One region of the Lysinibacillus sp. RU7 genome, then DNA from elsewhere that is predicted to be linked to it. Evidence: predicted binding sites of a transcription regulator. Region 1 holds the regulator's gene; the other holds the start of a gene.
What was found. The regulator LexA, encoded in region 1, represses DNA repair genes until DNA is damaged. The targets are predictions, from matches to a motif close to CGAACATATGTTCG.

Region 1 (8,263 bases):
AGAAGCTGTTATACTTTCTTGAATTATAGTGCTTTTACTTTTGCTACTACGTTTTCGACTGTGAAACCGTATTTCTCCATCACTAACTCACCTGGCGCTGATGCACCGAATTGATCGATTGCTAATACATCGCCGTCAAAGCCTGTATATTTGTGCCAGCCTAAAGACGCACCCATCTCGATCGCAAGACGTTTTGTCACTGCTTTTGGAAGAACAGATTCTTTATAAGCTGCTGATTGCTTTTCGAAGCGATCTACTGAAGGCATAGATACGACAGACACATCGATACCGTCTGCTAATAATGCTTTTTGCGCTTCTACCGCTAATGAAACCTCTGAGCCAGTTGCAATTAAAATCGCATCTGGTGTTTCTTTTGTAGCTGGTGAAAGGACATAAGCACCTTTTTGTACACCTTCACGTACTGTTTCGATTGGTGCATCAAGAACCGGTAAGTTTTGACGAGATAATACTAAAACAGTTGGTGTAGACTCGCTTGTTAAGGCTACCTTCCAAGCTTCCGCTGATTCGTTTGCATCAGCTGGACGAATGACAGAAAGGTTTGGCATTGCACGTAATGATGCTAAGTGCTCGATTGGCTCATGTGTTGGACCATCTTCACCAACAGCGATTGAATCGTGCGTGAATACATACGTTACTGGTAAGCCCATTAATGCAGACAAACGAACAGCTGGACGTACATAATCAGAGAACACGAAGAATGTACCACCGAATACGTTTACGCCACCGTGTAAAGCCATACCGTTTAGTGCAGCACCCATCGCAAATTCACGTACACCGAACCAAATATTACGGCCAGCATAGTTCTCTGCTGAGAAGTCGCCTGCACCCTTCATTGTTGTTTTGTTCGATCCCGCTAAGTCCGCTGAACCACCAAAGAATGAAGGTACTTTTTTCGCAAGCGCGTTGATCGCATCTCCTGAAGATGAACGTGTTGCAACAGATTTACCTACTTCATATACAGGAATTTCTGCATCGTAGTCCGCTGGAATTTCACCGTTCATTGCATTTTCAAACTGCGCTGCTAATTCTGGGAATTGTGCTTTGTAGCTTTCAAATGTTTCATTCCAAGCTGCTTCTGCTTGTACACCTTGTACTTCTGCCGCTGCTTTAAATGTATCGTACACGTCTTGTGGAATTTGGAATGGCTCATGTGCCCAGCTGTACGCTTCTTTTGTTAAGACAACTTCATCTGTTCCAAGTGGCGCACCGTGAGAATCCGCTTTTCCTGATTTATTTGGCGAACCGAAACCAATGACTGTTTTCACTTCGATTAATGTCGGACCACCCGTGTTCTTTTTCGCTTGTTCAATCGCATTGTTGATTGCTTCAACATCGTTGCCATCATCTACTCGTAAGTAGTTCCAGCCGTATGATTCAAAACGCTTTTTAACATTTTCAGAAAACGATTTTCCTAAATCTCCGTCTAATGAAATATCATTTGAATCGTATAGGACAATTAGTTTTTCTAGTTGTAAGTGACCTGCTAATGAAATCGCCTCTGCCGCAACGCCTTCCATTAAGTCCCCGTCGCCACATAATGCAACTGTATAGTGGTCTACAATTTCATAACCTGGTTTATTGTAAGTGGCAGCAAGGTGACGTTCAGCCATTGCCATCCCGACTGTCATCGCAATGCCTTGACCAAGTGGACCAGTTGTTGCTTCTACCCCTACCGTATGACCATACTCTGGGTGACCTGGCGTTTTTGAATCCCATTGACGGAAGTTTTTGATTTCTTCCATGTCTAACCCATAACCACCTAAGTGCAGTAAGCTATATAATAGCATCGAGCCATGACCTGCTGATAATACGAAACGGTCGCGGTTAAACCATTTAGGATTTTGTGGGTTGTGGCGTAATTGCTTTGTCCATAATGTATACGCCATTGGAGCTGCACCCATTGGTAAACCCGGGTGACCAGAGTTGGCTTTTTCAATTGCATCAATTGATAATGTTCGGATAGCGTTAATCGCTAACTGATCCATATGTTGTGTCATATTATGACATCCTTTCTCGCACGAATATTGTTCTTATATAGTTTAGTCATATTTGTTAAATAAAACAATGCTTTTCAAGTAAATATGTTATACTTTTTTGTTAAATGTGACACATCATTGTTTTGATAAAATATTTATTAAAACTCCTTATCAAAACATGAAATTATCAATCCGTTCCACTACGGGCGGACGCTTTCCGCGGGCGAGGCCAAGCCTCCTCGTCACTACGTTCCTGCGGGGTCTCGGCTGTCTCGCTTTTCCCGCTGGAAGCTTTGCTCTGTAGCGAAAGGCGAATGCCGTCAGCTACACTCGCCACCCTTCGTTCCACTTGCTTTTAATATGTGTCTTTTTAATCAAGGTAATATTTCCAAATCGAGCATTTATTAATTTAAGAACTTTTTCTCTTGTGCTTGCTTCACTTTTTCAGGCGTTACATCATTTCCTGCTGCGTCAACGATTTTTACATTTTCAATTGTATCGCGCATCGTGTTGCGGAATGTGTCTAAGTATTCTTTTCGTAACTGCGATTGTTCCTTTGCTTCCGCTTCTGTTAATGTTCCCGCTTTTTTCTTTTTAGATAGCTCATTAATGCGAGCAATTTTTTCTTTTGATAGCATACATGTCTCACCTTTCTACACTAACTATTACAAAGGTATGAAAAAATAAGCGGAAGTGCAAGTGATTGTGCTTTATTCTGGCTATTTCGACAAATTTCTATCTTGCACTTTTCCAATAAAAAAAGAGCACCAGAACTTATTCTGGTGACTCTGTTGATTGTTCTTGTTGCTCAGTATATTCGATGTAGCGGCGATTTACCGTCGCTTTACTTACTTGAAACCCTAGTCCTTGTAATGTACTAGCAATTTCTTTAAATGTCATGCCTCTGTCTCGAAGCTTCACGATTTCTTCAATCGGAACTTCAATTCGTTCACGTCCCTCTAAGTTACCGCGCTCTGTTAAATTTAACTCGGGACGATAGCCATTTTCTACAGCGCGCCTCATGCCTCGTCGGATTTTAGCATTATGCAATTTCCGCTGATATTCTTCTACAATCGCCAATATTTCTAACAGCATTGTATCCATCTCATTTAATGATAGTGGTCCCGCTTCATTCAAGGAATAAACCGTTACCTCTTGCTTTAACAGTAAATGCAACACGGCCATCCGAGCATTCCCACGCCCTAACCGGGTTTCATCCTGAATGAAAAGCGTTTGAATACGTTTCGCTTTCATGAAATCGAGCATTTCAAGTAAGCCATCTCGGTCAACATCATAACCGCTTTGTTGATCTTCGAAAACAGCTGCTACGGTAAATTGTAACTGCTGGGCGTAACGTGTTAATTCTTCACGCTGCCTGACTAAAGATGTTTCTTGTGTTTCTTTCACTGTGCTTACACGGCAATAAACGACAGCTTGTTTTTGTTGTGTCATCGTTGTTCACTCGCTACTTTAATGGAATCAGTCTCTTCTTGTGTTGAAAGTCTAACAACATATACGGAGTCTTTTTCAACAGGAATTATAATCGTTTGACCTGCAGTTAACAGTTGATTAAATAAATAATTCTCCTTTTGTACAAAAGAAACCCAGTCTTGCGTAGACATTTTACCACGATATTCATCGGCTAACGACCATAAAGTATCGCCATGCTGCACTGTAATCTGTTCGTATTGCTCAATTTTTTCATCTGTTATGTATAAGTATGTCACAAATGCTACTGTAACCCCTAAAAGTAGAGCTACATAGTTATTTTTCTTTAACCAATTCATTGATAAATCCCCCTCGAATACTTGTTCGGAATATACGTTCTCATTTTAATACAGCTGTTCGTTTTTTGTCAATATTTTTTCGAACTTACGTTTGCTTTTCTGTTCGTATATGTTATACTGAGTGTAAATAATAAGGAAGAACTCTTACAGAGAGGTGAAAAAACATGACAAAAGTATCTAAACGACAGGAAGCAATTTTAGCATTCATCAAAGAAGAAGTACGCTCTAAAGGCTATCCACCGTCCGTTCGTGAAATAGGGGAAGCTGTCGGACTGGCTTCTAGTTCAACCGTTCATGGTCATTTAGCTCGTCTTGAAAGCAAGGGGTTAATTCGTCGCGATCCTACGAAGCCACGTGCTATTGAAATATTAAATCAAGAAGATACGCTCACAACTAAAGTAGACGTTATTCATGTTCCTTTAATCGGCAAAGTAACAGCCGGGCTACCGATTACGGCCATTGAAAATACAGAGGAATATTTCCCACTACCAAACACATATGGCACAAGTGAGGATCAAATTTTCATGTTGGAAATTATGGGCGAGTCGATGATTGAAGCAGGCATTTTAGATGGGGATTACGTCATCGTCAAACAACAATCTACAGCAAACAACGGGGATATTGTTGTAGCGATGACCGAAGATGATGAAGCAACAGTGAAGCGCTTCTATAAGGAAAAAACACATTTCCGCTTACAACCTGAAAACTCTTCAATGGATCCGATTTTAGTAGACCAAGTGAAGATTTTAGGGAAAGTCGTTGGTTTATACCGAAATATTCATTAATAAAAACGTGTAGGCAAAGTCACACTTCGCCTACACCGTTTTTTATTTTTGACACGTATCCACAAACGCTTTAAATAACGTAAGCGATGCATCATCTTGTTTCATAGCTAGCTCTTCTGGATGCCACTGTATCCCTAAACAAAATGTATAATCTGGATGTTCAATCGCTTCAATCACCCCATCACTCGTAGACGCCGTCACCATTAAGCCGTCCCCTACTTCTTTAATCGCTTGATGATGGAAGGAATTCGTCCACACTTCATTGCCAATTAACTCGAATAGCTTTGTTCCCTCTTTTACGACGACACGATGAATTTTTTCATGACGTGCTGATTTTTGGGCATGTTGTATAGCGCCATTTACTTGTGACGGAATGTCTTGATACAGCGAGCCACCAAACGCCACATTCAACACTTGATGGCCGCGACAAACCGCAAAAACAGGTAAGTCGCGCTTTAATGCGGCCTGTAATACTTGAAAATCACTTTCGTCGCGTTGTTCAATGACCATCCCTTGCATCGGAATTGGATCTTCTCCAAAAAATTTCGGATGAATATCATGGCCCCCAATTAAAAGTAACCCGTCTACTTTGGAGATAAATTCCTCAATGCCCGTTGTAATATGCGGGAAGCAAAGCGGAATGCCCCCTGCCTGTAAAACCGCTTGAATATACGTCTCATTAATTTCAAATTTTCTCTCTGATGAATGCATGGTCACACCAATAATCGGTTTCATCTAAATTCCCCCTAAGTTGATCCATTCGATATATGAAGCAAAAATCCTACTAGCTCACTATCATCTCTTATGAAGGTAGCGGTGTACTTGCTTTATTTTCAATTTTACTTGCCTAATCCACAGAAAAAAAGGCAAATTCCGCAGAATTCACCTTGTTTCATTTAAAATAATTGCCAGTACCATTCAATCAGCTGTGCACCATAAAAATAAGTAATCAGGGCACCAATCGCAATCGATGGCCCAAACGGTACAGGCGTTTTCCTTCCTTGGCCACGCACTTTTAATAGTATCAGCCCCATCACCATCCCAATAACAGATGCTAAAAACAAGGTTAACAGCGCATTGACGGTACCGAGCACGAGACCAATTAAAAAGAACAGCTTAATATCGCCGCCCCCCATACCACCTTTTGAGACAACCGCTATGAGTAGCAATATACTAAACCCAACACTAGCCCCAAGCAAGCTATCCCACCACGGTTCAAGTGGGGATAAAATACGCCCAATGACTAAAAATGGTAAGAAAAATAATAAGATTTTATTCGGAATCAGCATATACGCGATATCTGAAACATTAATAATGACGAGTAATGAAACAAACAGTAACGCCACAAAAAGCTCCGCACTCAAGCCAAACACCGTATAGCTCAGTGCAAAAAGGACCGCCGTCACGATTTCTGTTAATAAGTAGATCGGTGACACTTTGACACCACACCCGCGGCACTTCCCTCCCTGCATGACATAAGAAAGCACAGGAATTAGCTCCAATGCCGTTAACCTTTTGCTACAGTTTGTACAATGGGAAGGCGGGGTCACAATCGATTCCCCTTTTGGCACCCGTAAACCTACCACATTGTAAAATGAACCGAATACGAGACCAAATACCCCGAAAACAATCGTATACATCATGTCCATACTGGGTCCCCTTATTCGTAATAAAATGTTGTGATTTGAATGATTGCTGCTGCGATTTCCGAACGATCCTCTGCTAGTAACTCTGCTTCACCAGGTAATTGGTAATCAATTTTATCAATGTGCATCACACGTTCTAATCGCTCAATTTCTTTAATAAATAACTGTAATTTTTCAAAGTTTGGCGATTCCACATCCACTTCAAATGTCACTAATTTTAAATTAGTCGGTACATTTGCTGTGGCAATCGTTGAAACCGGGTTTTGTTCCGTCTCAGCAACTTCGCCTTGCGCTGTTTCCTCTGTCGTCTCCTCTGTAGCATTTGGGTCGGTTAAGGCTGATTCTGATACAAGCGAATCATAATTATTAAACTTTATCCCTAACACCGTTGAGCCTGATACGTATTCTACCTCTTCCATATTTAATAAAATCCGATCAATTTCTCGACTAGCTGGCACTTTTTTACGTAAGGCAAATTCATTTGGAATGTCGCCAGATTGCTCCTCTTTTAGTAAGGTAATCTGGTCTTGAATCGACGTGATTTCACTATTCAGGCTACTAACCGAACTCTCTAGACTAGTAGCCTCCTCTTGCTTCGGTTTCACCACATAATAATAAACAGCAAACAATAAAGCTAAGACAAGTGCTGAAAGAAGCAGCACTTCAGAATTTTTGCCACTTGAAAGTTGCATTAATTTACACCTCCAGTAGCTAAATACAGATCATTAATATGTAACACAACTGTTGCTGAATAACGAGGCACTTCCGTAAAACGGTCAACCTCAGCTTCTTCTTCATTCGTTGGATTTACATCAAAGTTTGCAATGGATTCTACTTGTACATCTAAAAAGTACGGATTTTGCTCCAATCGTTCTACATATGCTGAAATCATATTTAACGTCTCAAAATCAATATCAATCGACACACTCGATTGCTCAAACGTATAATTACGCAAATATGTATTCGATGGCAGTAAAGCTTTAGTTGTATCAATTATTGGTGATACATCATATGACACAAGCTCCGCAAAGGCTACCGATTCCTCCAGTGAGCCTTGATTAGCTCCTTGTAAATTCGTGAGCTCCACTTGCAACGCGTCACGCTCTACTTGTAACGATTGTTCTTCTGCTGCGAGGCTCACGACATCTACACGAGCAGAAAAATAAAGCCACGACATAACAGCTAACAAAAGAAGCGTGATAATACCGATTAAAATAAAAATGGTCTTGGAGCTGCCCTCATCTTGGTCGACTTTCGGTAAGAGGTTAATATCTGGAATCATCCCTTAACCTCCTTTAACGCTAAGCCGAGTAAAGAGGCATGCTTTGCTTTGAAGCCTGGAAATTTCTTTTCAATAATTGCATCATTGATTACTTGAATCGGCGTTGTAAAGTTTTCTGATAAAAATTCAGAAATCGTCGTTAATAATGGGTTGTCGCCTAAAATCATAATTTCATCTACCGATTTTTCTCCTTTATGTAAGGAGAATCGAAAGAAGTTCATCATCCGGTCCAGCTCTAACACTTGATCCGTAATAATCATCCGGTAGTCTTGAATATCACCATCATAGCTAAATTCTACATTTGCTTCATCGACCACACGATGTTGCCACTTCGTTAAATCGGTATCAATCGATTGGAAACGTAAAAATTCCACATTTCCTGCTGAATATATACAAATAGACACCTCATTAATGGACCAGTCCGCAATTAAGTACGTTCGATCGGCGTTCACCATGTCTAAATGTTCAAGTAAGCGCAGATTGGCTAATGCTCGAATGTCCGCGACTTGCGGCTTTAAATGATTGTCGAGTAAAATCCCCGTCCATTTACGGACCTCTTCTGGTGGCGCTGCAAAGATAACCGCTTTGCCGTCACCCGGTACCGGGTCATACACATCGACTAACGGCTCTTGGAACGGCAAATGAATGGAATGCCCAATCTCCATTTCCACATAACCACGCAAATCCTTTGACTCTACATCAATTGGATGCTCAATCGCTTTTAATAGAACAGAAGTATCCGGGACAAAAAAACGGACATTTTGAT
Region 2 (8,263 bases), on a different contig from region 1:
AGTAGTATTTCAAGTTCCTGACCATTACGAACTACGACCGCTGTTTTCGCCTGTAAGCCCATTAGTTTTTTGATCGCTTCTGACGAACGTCCTTTCGCTTTGGCTTCGAATAATTTCCCTAGCAAAATAAGCGTAATTAAAACCGCACTCGTCTCAAAGTATAACTGGGCATGATGATCCGAGAATTTAATCGTCTGATAAACGCTATAAAAATAAGCCGCAGATGTGCCCATTACGACGAGGACATCCATATTGGCACTTTTATTGCGTAATGCTTTGTAGGCACTTACATAAAAATGGCGACCGATAATAAATTGAACGGGTGTTGCAAGCGCAAATTGTACCCAAGGATTCATTAAAATGTCCGGCACATAGAGGAATGAAGTAAAGGAAAAATGCCCGACCATCGTCCATAAAAGCGGTAAAGATAGGATAGCCGAAAAAATAAATTTTCGTGTTTGCTTCTGAATGGCCTGTTCCCGATGATCCGCTGTTTCTTGTTCATCTACCTTCAGTTGTGCACCGTATCCTATTTTTTCGACTCGTTGAATAATATCTGAAGCGGTAAGTTCAGAAGGATTAAATTCAACGGTCGCTTGTTCAAGTGCTAAGTTTACATTGGCAACAGTGACACCTGCTAGTTTATTTAATCCTTTTTCAATTCTTGCAGAACAGGCTGCACAGGTCATACCTGTAATCGTAAATTCTTTTCTTTCTTTCACAACCTCATAACCGAGTGCTTGAATTTTTTCTTCGAATGCCTTTTCGTCTATCTGTTGTGAATTGTATTGAATAACGGATTTTTCAAGTGCTAAATTGACACTCGCCTTTTCCACACCCGGAAGTTTATTCAACCCTTTCTCAATTCGCGTTGCACAAGCGGCACAGGTCATACCGGAAATTTGAAGTGTTTTTTCTTTTTTTTGCTCACTCAATACATGTCACACCTCTCACTCATACCTGCATAGGGTATGTTTGTTTGTAAAGAGAAGAGTGCGTAAATACGCACTCTCTCCCATTTATTATTCCACTACATCATAGCCTTGATCATCGATTGTTTCTTTAATTTGATCCAGTGTAACGGTTGCTTCGTCAAATGTAACATCTACTTTCTTATCTTCTAGATGTACTTTTACTTCTGTTACTCCTGCTAATTCTCCTACGCTATTTTCCACTGCTTTTACACAATGGCCACAAGACATGCCGTTTACGTTTAATGTAACTGTTTGCATATTTCTTAACTCCTTTTGCTATTTTCTCATTAATTTTTGGATGGTTACTAATAACTCATCCATAATTTCATCGTCCCCATCCGCTAAGCGGTCGACCACACAGCCTTTTAAATGACCTTCGAGTAGCACTTTCGCTACGCTATTTAAAGCGGATTGCGTGGCGGAAAGTTGTGTAATGATATCATCACAATACACATCTTTTTCAATCATCCCTTTTATGCCGCGAATTTGCCCTTCCACACGGTTGAGACGATTCATTAAATCTTTTTTCACATGCTCAGGATGATGACTTTTTCGACAAGTGTCTTCACAATGATCCATGCAATACCTCCTTTTGTGTTTACAAGGTACCTATATGGGGTATGTAAATCATAGCTCTTTGTTTTTGGATTGTCAACTTTTTGGATTGTTTTTCAAAAGTGAAAAAAGATAAGTTACCCCCATTTGTTCGGCTGTTATACCCTTTTAATCAGCTCGAAAATAAAAAGCACCCTATTTCTAGGATGCTTCATACACTTTATTGTTTGACGACAGCTACACGAACTAGTTTGCCGTCTCCTACCGTATCTATACGGAGTGAACCGTTTGAATAGCGGTCTGTACGTGAAAGATTGACGATTTGGATTTCCTCTTGCACGCCCTTTTCCGTTTCGAGGACAATTGTATCTGATACTTTTACCACGACAATCGCATATACACGGTGCGGGTTCGTTTTTAGTTCCTTCAGCGTCACAACGCCGCGCTTTGCTCGATTGCTCAGTTCAATTTCTGAGACATTCATACGTTTAACAGCTCCACGCTGCGTTACGATGACGATATCTTGCTCTGCACCAGGACTTAATACATTTGCTGCAGCAAGGTATTCCCCTTCTTTTAGCTGCATGCCTTTTACACCCGCCGTTCTTACGCCGGTTACAGGCAATTCTTCCATTACAAAGCGAATGCTATAGCTTGTATTCGATGTGAGTAATAGCTCTTGAGTTGATGTCACAAGCTCGGCAGTAATGACTTCATCGTCCCCTTTTAAGTTCATCGTCTTAATCGGTTTCGAATAACGTGTAACAGCATAATCTGCAAGCGACGAACGTTTAATTTGCCCTTCCTTTGTCGCTGTAAATACAAACATATCTTCCTGTTCAAACTTCTCAATCCCGATCACAGACACAATATGTTCTTCCGTATCAACTGGTACGATACTTGAAATATGCTGACCAAGATCCTTCCACCGGATATCTGGTAATTCATGAACAGGTTGATAAATATAGTTCCCTTTACTTGTGAATAACAGTAAATGATGCTGTGTATTCAGCGTTTGTTCGTATAGCAAGAAATCCGATTCCTTCATCGCAAAATCTTTACCGTTAGATGCCGCATAGGAACGTTGGCTTGTTCGCTTAACATAGCCGTCCTTTGTCACTGTCACGACGACTTCTTCACTTGGTACAAGCACATCAAGCGTTACTTTAATCTCTTCAATTTCCGCTTGAATTTGTGAACGACGTGGCTCATTAAAACGCTTTTTAATATCATTTAGTTCGGCCTTAATCACTCGTATTAGCTTTTTCTCGTCATTTAAAATGGCGGTTAATTGATCAATCAGCTTCGTGAGCTCACTTTGTTCTTTTTGCAGCTCGGTAATATCGGTATTCGTTAAACGGTAAAGTTGCAAGCTGACAATCGCTTCCGCTTGTACTTCCGTAAAGTCAAACTTTGCAATTAAATTATTTTTCGCATCTCGTTTATCAAGAGAGCCACGAATTGTGGCGATGACTTCATCTAAAATCGATAGCGCCTTCATGAGACCTTCTACAATATGTAAACGGTCCTTCGCCTTGAGTAACTCGTATTCCGAACGCTTTGTCACCACTTCTTTTTGGTGTGCAATATACGCATCTAACATGAGTGGTAATGTCATCATCGTTGGGCGACGATTATGAATAGCAATCATATTAAAATTATATGTGACTTGTAAATCCGTTGTTTTATATAAGTAATTTAAAATCCCTTGTGATGGAATATCTTTTTTCATTTCGATGACGATACGTAGTCCATTACGATCTGATTCATCACGCACTTCAGAGATGCCCTCTAAACGCTTGTCCATCCGTTGTTCGTCGATTTTTTTGATTAAATTCGCTTTGTTAACGTCATACGGAAGCTCTGTTACAACAATTTGTTCTTTACTTCCTTTAATGGACTCAATGTCGGCTTTCGCACGAACGATAATTTTCCCGCGCCCTGTTTCATATGCCTTTTTAATGCCGTCTACCCCTTGGATAATACCACCTGTTGGGAAATCTGGCCCTTTAATGACCGTCATTAATTCATCTACAGTAGCAGTTGGATGATCCAGGCGCATTAATACCGCATCTAAGCTTTCCGTTAAGTTATGTGGTGGAATATCCGTTGCATAACCAGCCGAAATCCCCGTCGAACCATTTACTAATAAATTCGGGAAACGTGCTGGTAACACAGTTGGTTCTACATCTTGATCATCAAAGTTTGGCACGAACTCTACTGTTCGCTTACCAATATCACGTAGCATTTCCCCGGCAATCGCTGACAGACGTGCTTCCGTATAACGCATGGCTGCTGCTGGGTCTCCATCGACAGAACCGTTATTTCCGTGCATTTCAATGAGCATATGACGCGCTTTCCACTCTTGGCTCATACGCACCATCGCTTCATAAACAGATGAGTCACCGTGCGGATGGTAGTTACCAATAACGTTCCCGACTGTTTTAGCTGATTTACGGAACGGCTTATCATGTGTGTTGTTATCGTTATACATCGCATACAAAATACGGCGTTGTACTGGTTTTAGACCGTCGCGTGCATCAGGCAACGCGCGGTCTTGAATAATATATTTCGAATAGCGACCAAAACGGTCACCCATAATTTCTTCTAACGGTAAATCTTGAAAACGTTCTGTTGCCATTATACTTCCTCCTCGTGAATGAACTCGTTATCTAGGATATTGAGGTCTTCTTCCATACCGAAGTTCACATTCGTCTCTATCCATTTACGACGAGGCTCTACTTTATCGCCCATTAATGTGGAAACACGACGTTCCGCACGCGCAGCATCGTCAATGGTTACCCGGATTAATGTACGTGTTTCAGGGTTCATCGTTGTATCCCATAACTGATCGGCATTCATCTCACCAAGCCCTTTATAGCGCTGAATGACATAGCCTTTGCCGACTTTTTTCATCGCTTGCTGTAACCCACTTTCTGTCCAAGCGTATTCAATGACTTCTTTCTTGCCTGCTCCTTTGGATACTTTGTACAGTGGCGGCAGTGCAATAAATACTTTCCCTGCTTCAACGAGTGGACGCATGTAACGATAGAAAAACGTCAGTAGTAAGACTTGAATATGTGCACCGTCTGTATCGGCATCGGTCATAATGACTACTTTATCGTATGCAGTATCCGCCACATTAAAGTCCGATCCAACACCTGCACCGATTGCATGAATAATCGTTGCAATTTCTTCATTTTTCATAATATCTTGTAGCTTCGCTTTTTCCGTATTAATCACTTTCCCGCGCAGTGGCAAAATCGCTTGGAAGCTGCGGTCACGCCCTTGTTTGGCTGAACCACCTGCAGAATCTCCCTCTACAAGGTATAATTCATTTTTGGCCGCATTTTTGGACTGAGCCGGTGTTAATTTACCTGACAACAGCGTACTACTCTTTTTATTTTTCTTGCCGTTTCGCGCATCCTCACGTGCCTTTCGTGCAGCTTCACGTGCTTGTTGCGCGCGAATCGCTTTACGGACTAAAGAAGAGGATAATTCAGCATTTTCCTCTAGCACATATAAAAGCTGCTCCGATACAACCGTATCCACAGCAGAACGCGCCTCACTTGTACCGAGCTTCCCTTTTGTTTGTCCTTCAAACTGCAGTAAATGCTCCGGGATACGAACAGAGACGATAGCAGATAAGCCTTCGCGGATATCGGTCCCTTCCAAGTTTTTATCCTTTTCTTTGAGTAACCCAATTTTCCGTGCATATTCATTAAACACACGTGTCATAGCGGCTTTTGCACCTGTTTCATGTGTGCCGCCGTCTCGTGTGCGTACATTGTTAACGAATGAAAGAATTGTTTCAGAGTAGCCATCATTAAACTGGAAGGCAAACTCTACTTCAATTTCTTGCTGTGCCCCTTCCACATATTGAACCGGGTGTAGCACGTCTTTTTCTTCATTTAAATAAGCGACAAATGCTTCAATACCACTTTCATAATGGAAAGTATCAGACGTACCCTCACCGCGCTCATCAATCAGCTCAATTTTAAGCCCTTTTAACAAGAAAGCGGATTCACGAAGACGCTCAGCTAATGTATCATAGTTAAACTTCGTTACGGAGAAGATTTCTTTATCTGGTAAGAAATGAACAAGTGTGCCTGTCTCTTTCGTTTTTCCGATTGTTTCAAGCGATGTAGCAGGCTTTCCTCCTTGCTCAAAACGTTGACGGTGAATGACACCATCACGATAAATTGTGACTTCTAAAAATGATGAAAGGGCATTGACAACGGATGAACCTACACCATGTAAGCCGCCACTTGTTTTATAGCCACCTTGGCCAAACTTCCCTCCAGCATGTAATACTGTAAAGATGATTTCTGGCGTAGGTTTACCCATTTTATGCATTCCCGTAGGCATACCTCGTCCGAAGTCACGTACACTCATACTATTATCTTCATGAATTTTGACGATGATATGTGAACCAAACCCAGCAAGTGCTTCATCAACCGCATTATCCACTATCTCATACACTAGATGATGAAGACCGCGCCCGTCTGTAGAACCGATATACATCCCTGGTCGTTTACGAACAGCTTCCAATCCTTCTAATACTTGAATGGCATCGTCATTATAGGCGATGCCTTGTTGCTTATTTACCAAATCAATTCCCCTCCAAAACCAAACAAACGTTCTACCACTACTAATCGTACTTGGAATAGTAGGCGCTGTCAATATTTCCAACAAGCGCAATTAGACATTTATTGTATCATCATCTCTGTCCCAATAAAAGTTCATGCACTATTGAAATTCATGAAATAGGGGCATATTTCCTTCTTTTTTTCAAAAATAACGACAAAAATATACCCTTTTTCCTATATGAAATGGATTTCTTTCTACTAATGATACATCATTCCATGGTAGGATATCTTGATATATGATAAATTCCACTTTCTAATTGAATGAAAAACGTGTAAAATACTTGATACAACCTATTAGTACCAACTAATAATTTTTTTACTATTGAAAGGAGCACAACCGCATGCTAAATGCACTTATTATTCTTTGTGCTTATTTAATTGGTTCCATTCCATCTGGATTATGGGTCGGAAAAGCTTTTTATAAAACAGACATTCGTGAACACGGTAGCGGAAATTTAGGAGCGACGAATACATTCCGCACACTTGGGAAAAAAGCCGGCATTGCTGTCACTATTATCGATGTGTTAAAAGGAACAGCAGCCGTACTATTGCCACTTCTCCCATATTTTCAGGAGACAAGCATTCATCCACTTATTTTAGGTGTTGTGGCGGTAATTGGTCATATGTTCCCCATTTTTGCAAGCTTCCGTGGTGGAAAAGCAGTGGCGACAAGTGCAGGCTTATTATTAGGCTATACTTGGCCGTTATTTATCGTTTTATTCTGCACCTTCTTGTTGGCATTAAAATTAACAAAAATGGTCAGCCTCACATCCATCATCGCAGCGACTGTCGCACTTATTTATAGTATTGTTTACGGATTTGTCAGTGGTGAATGGGAATTAAGCATTTTAATCGCTTGTTTATTTACGTTTATTGTTTACCGTCACCGTGAAAATATTAAACGAATCAAAAATGGCACAGAACCAAAAGTGAAATGGATTTAAGCTCTCTGCTCGAGAGCTTTTTTATTTTCATTCACTCAAATTGCTTGCATAATAGACAACGAGGTGATGAAATTGAAAATTGTTATAACAGACGAGGCATTTGCATGGTTTCAAGAAGAAATGGAAGTCGAACAAGGTGACTATATTCGCTTTTATGCACGGTATGGTGGTTCCTCGCCGTTCCATGAAGGATTTTCACTTGGCATGAATCGTGAGTTACCACATGAAATCGGTGTGGAAACAGACGTAAGCGGTGTCCATTTTTATATTGAAAAAGCTGATGAATGGTTCTTTAATGAGCATGATTTATATGTATCATTGAATAAACAGTTAGATGAATTGGCCTATGAATACAAACTTGCTACGAATTTGTAGCAAGTTTTTTTATACTGATTTTTCGCTTTCAAACAAAACCTATAGACGAAATGGACTATATTTATGTTATATTGGAAAGGATTGTTTAGAAAGGAGTACTTATGCAATTTAATACATTAAACAAAAAGTTAGTCGCTGTATTTTTATCTGTCACTCTCATTGCATTAGGAATGACCGTTGCCATTTTATTTTTTACTTCTGCAAATAGCTTAAATGCCATGAGCGAAAGTCAGCAAATAGAAGTGGAACAGACAGTGAAAACACATTTTGAAGCGACAGCAAATGAACTTTTAACCCTTTCCGCACTCTACGCAGAAGATGAAGCGGTATTAAAGGCTTTTGCTTCAGGGGATCGCACACAAATTCAACAGACGTTAATCCCTATGTATGAGCGATTACAAACGGAACATGGCGTAACGGTTTTTGAAGTGGGCGATCAAAACGGAATCGTGATGCTACGTGGGCATAATCCAGAGAAATACGGTGACGATAAAAGTAATTTACCTGCGATTCAGTCTACATTAACGGGTCAATCGACTGCTGGCTTTGAATTTGGTAGTAGTGGATTATCCGTTCGAGCATTTATGCCACTTGTTCACAATGATCAAATCATCGGGACGCTCCAAACAGGCTTGGATGATACTTTTGTAAAAGAACTGCAACAATTATTACCCAATATTACGATTAATTTATATAACGAAGAACAGACAATTGTTGTATCTTCCGAAGAACAAAATCTCGGTCAAACATTACAAAACAACACAAT

Region 2: the regulator LexA is predicted to act here: its motif matches at 6,160-6,173, upstream of parE (DNA topoisomerase IV subunit B).

Annotation. Positions count from the first base shown of each region.
Region 1 covers NZ_JBYQFK010000001.1:100,921-109,183, reverse strand. The annotation lists gene tkt (transketolase) at 24-2,018, opposite strand; gene AC3II9_RS00480 (DUF896 domain-containing protein) at 2,402-2,635, opposite strand; gene AC3II9_RS00475 (YneB family resolvase-like protein) at 2,772-3,449, opposite strand; gene yneA (cell division suppressor protein YneA) at 3,446-3,784, opposite strand; gene lexA (transcriptional repressor LexA) at 3,949-4,569, shown strand; gene AC3II9_RS00460 (gamma-glutamyl-gamma-aminobutyrate hydrolase family protein) at 4,612-5,304, opposite strand; gene AC3II9_RS00455 (prepilin peptidase) at 5,466-6,218, opposite strand; gene AC3II9_RS00450 (potassium transporter) at 6,230-6,907, opposite strand; gene AC3II9_RS00445 (PilN domain-containing protein) at 6,907-7,497, opposite strand; gene pilM (type IV pilus biogenesis protein PilM) at 7,494-8,263, opposite strand, start outside.
Region 2 covers NZ_JBYQFK010000014.1:92,652-100,914, forward strand. The annotation lists gene AC3II9_RS11935 (heavy metal translocating P-type ATPase) at 1-935, opposite strand, end outside; gene copZ (copper chaperone CopZ) at 1,023-1,232, opposite strand; gene AC3II9_RS11945 (metal-sensitive transcriptional regulator) at 1,251-1,553, opposite strand; gene parC (DNA topoisomerase IV subunit A) at 1,750-4,173, opposite strand; gene parE (DNA topoisomerase IV subunit B) at 4,170-6,140, opposite strand; gene plsY (glycerol-3-phosphate 1-O-acyltransferase PlsY) at 6,520-7,122, shown strand; gene AC3II9_RS11965 (HesB/YadR/YfhF family protein) at 7,195-7,497, shown strand; gene AC3II9_RS11970 (methyl-accepting chemotaxis protein) at 7,599-8,263, shown strand, end outside.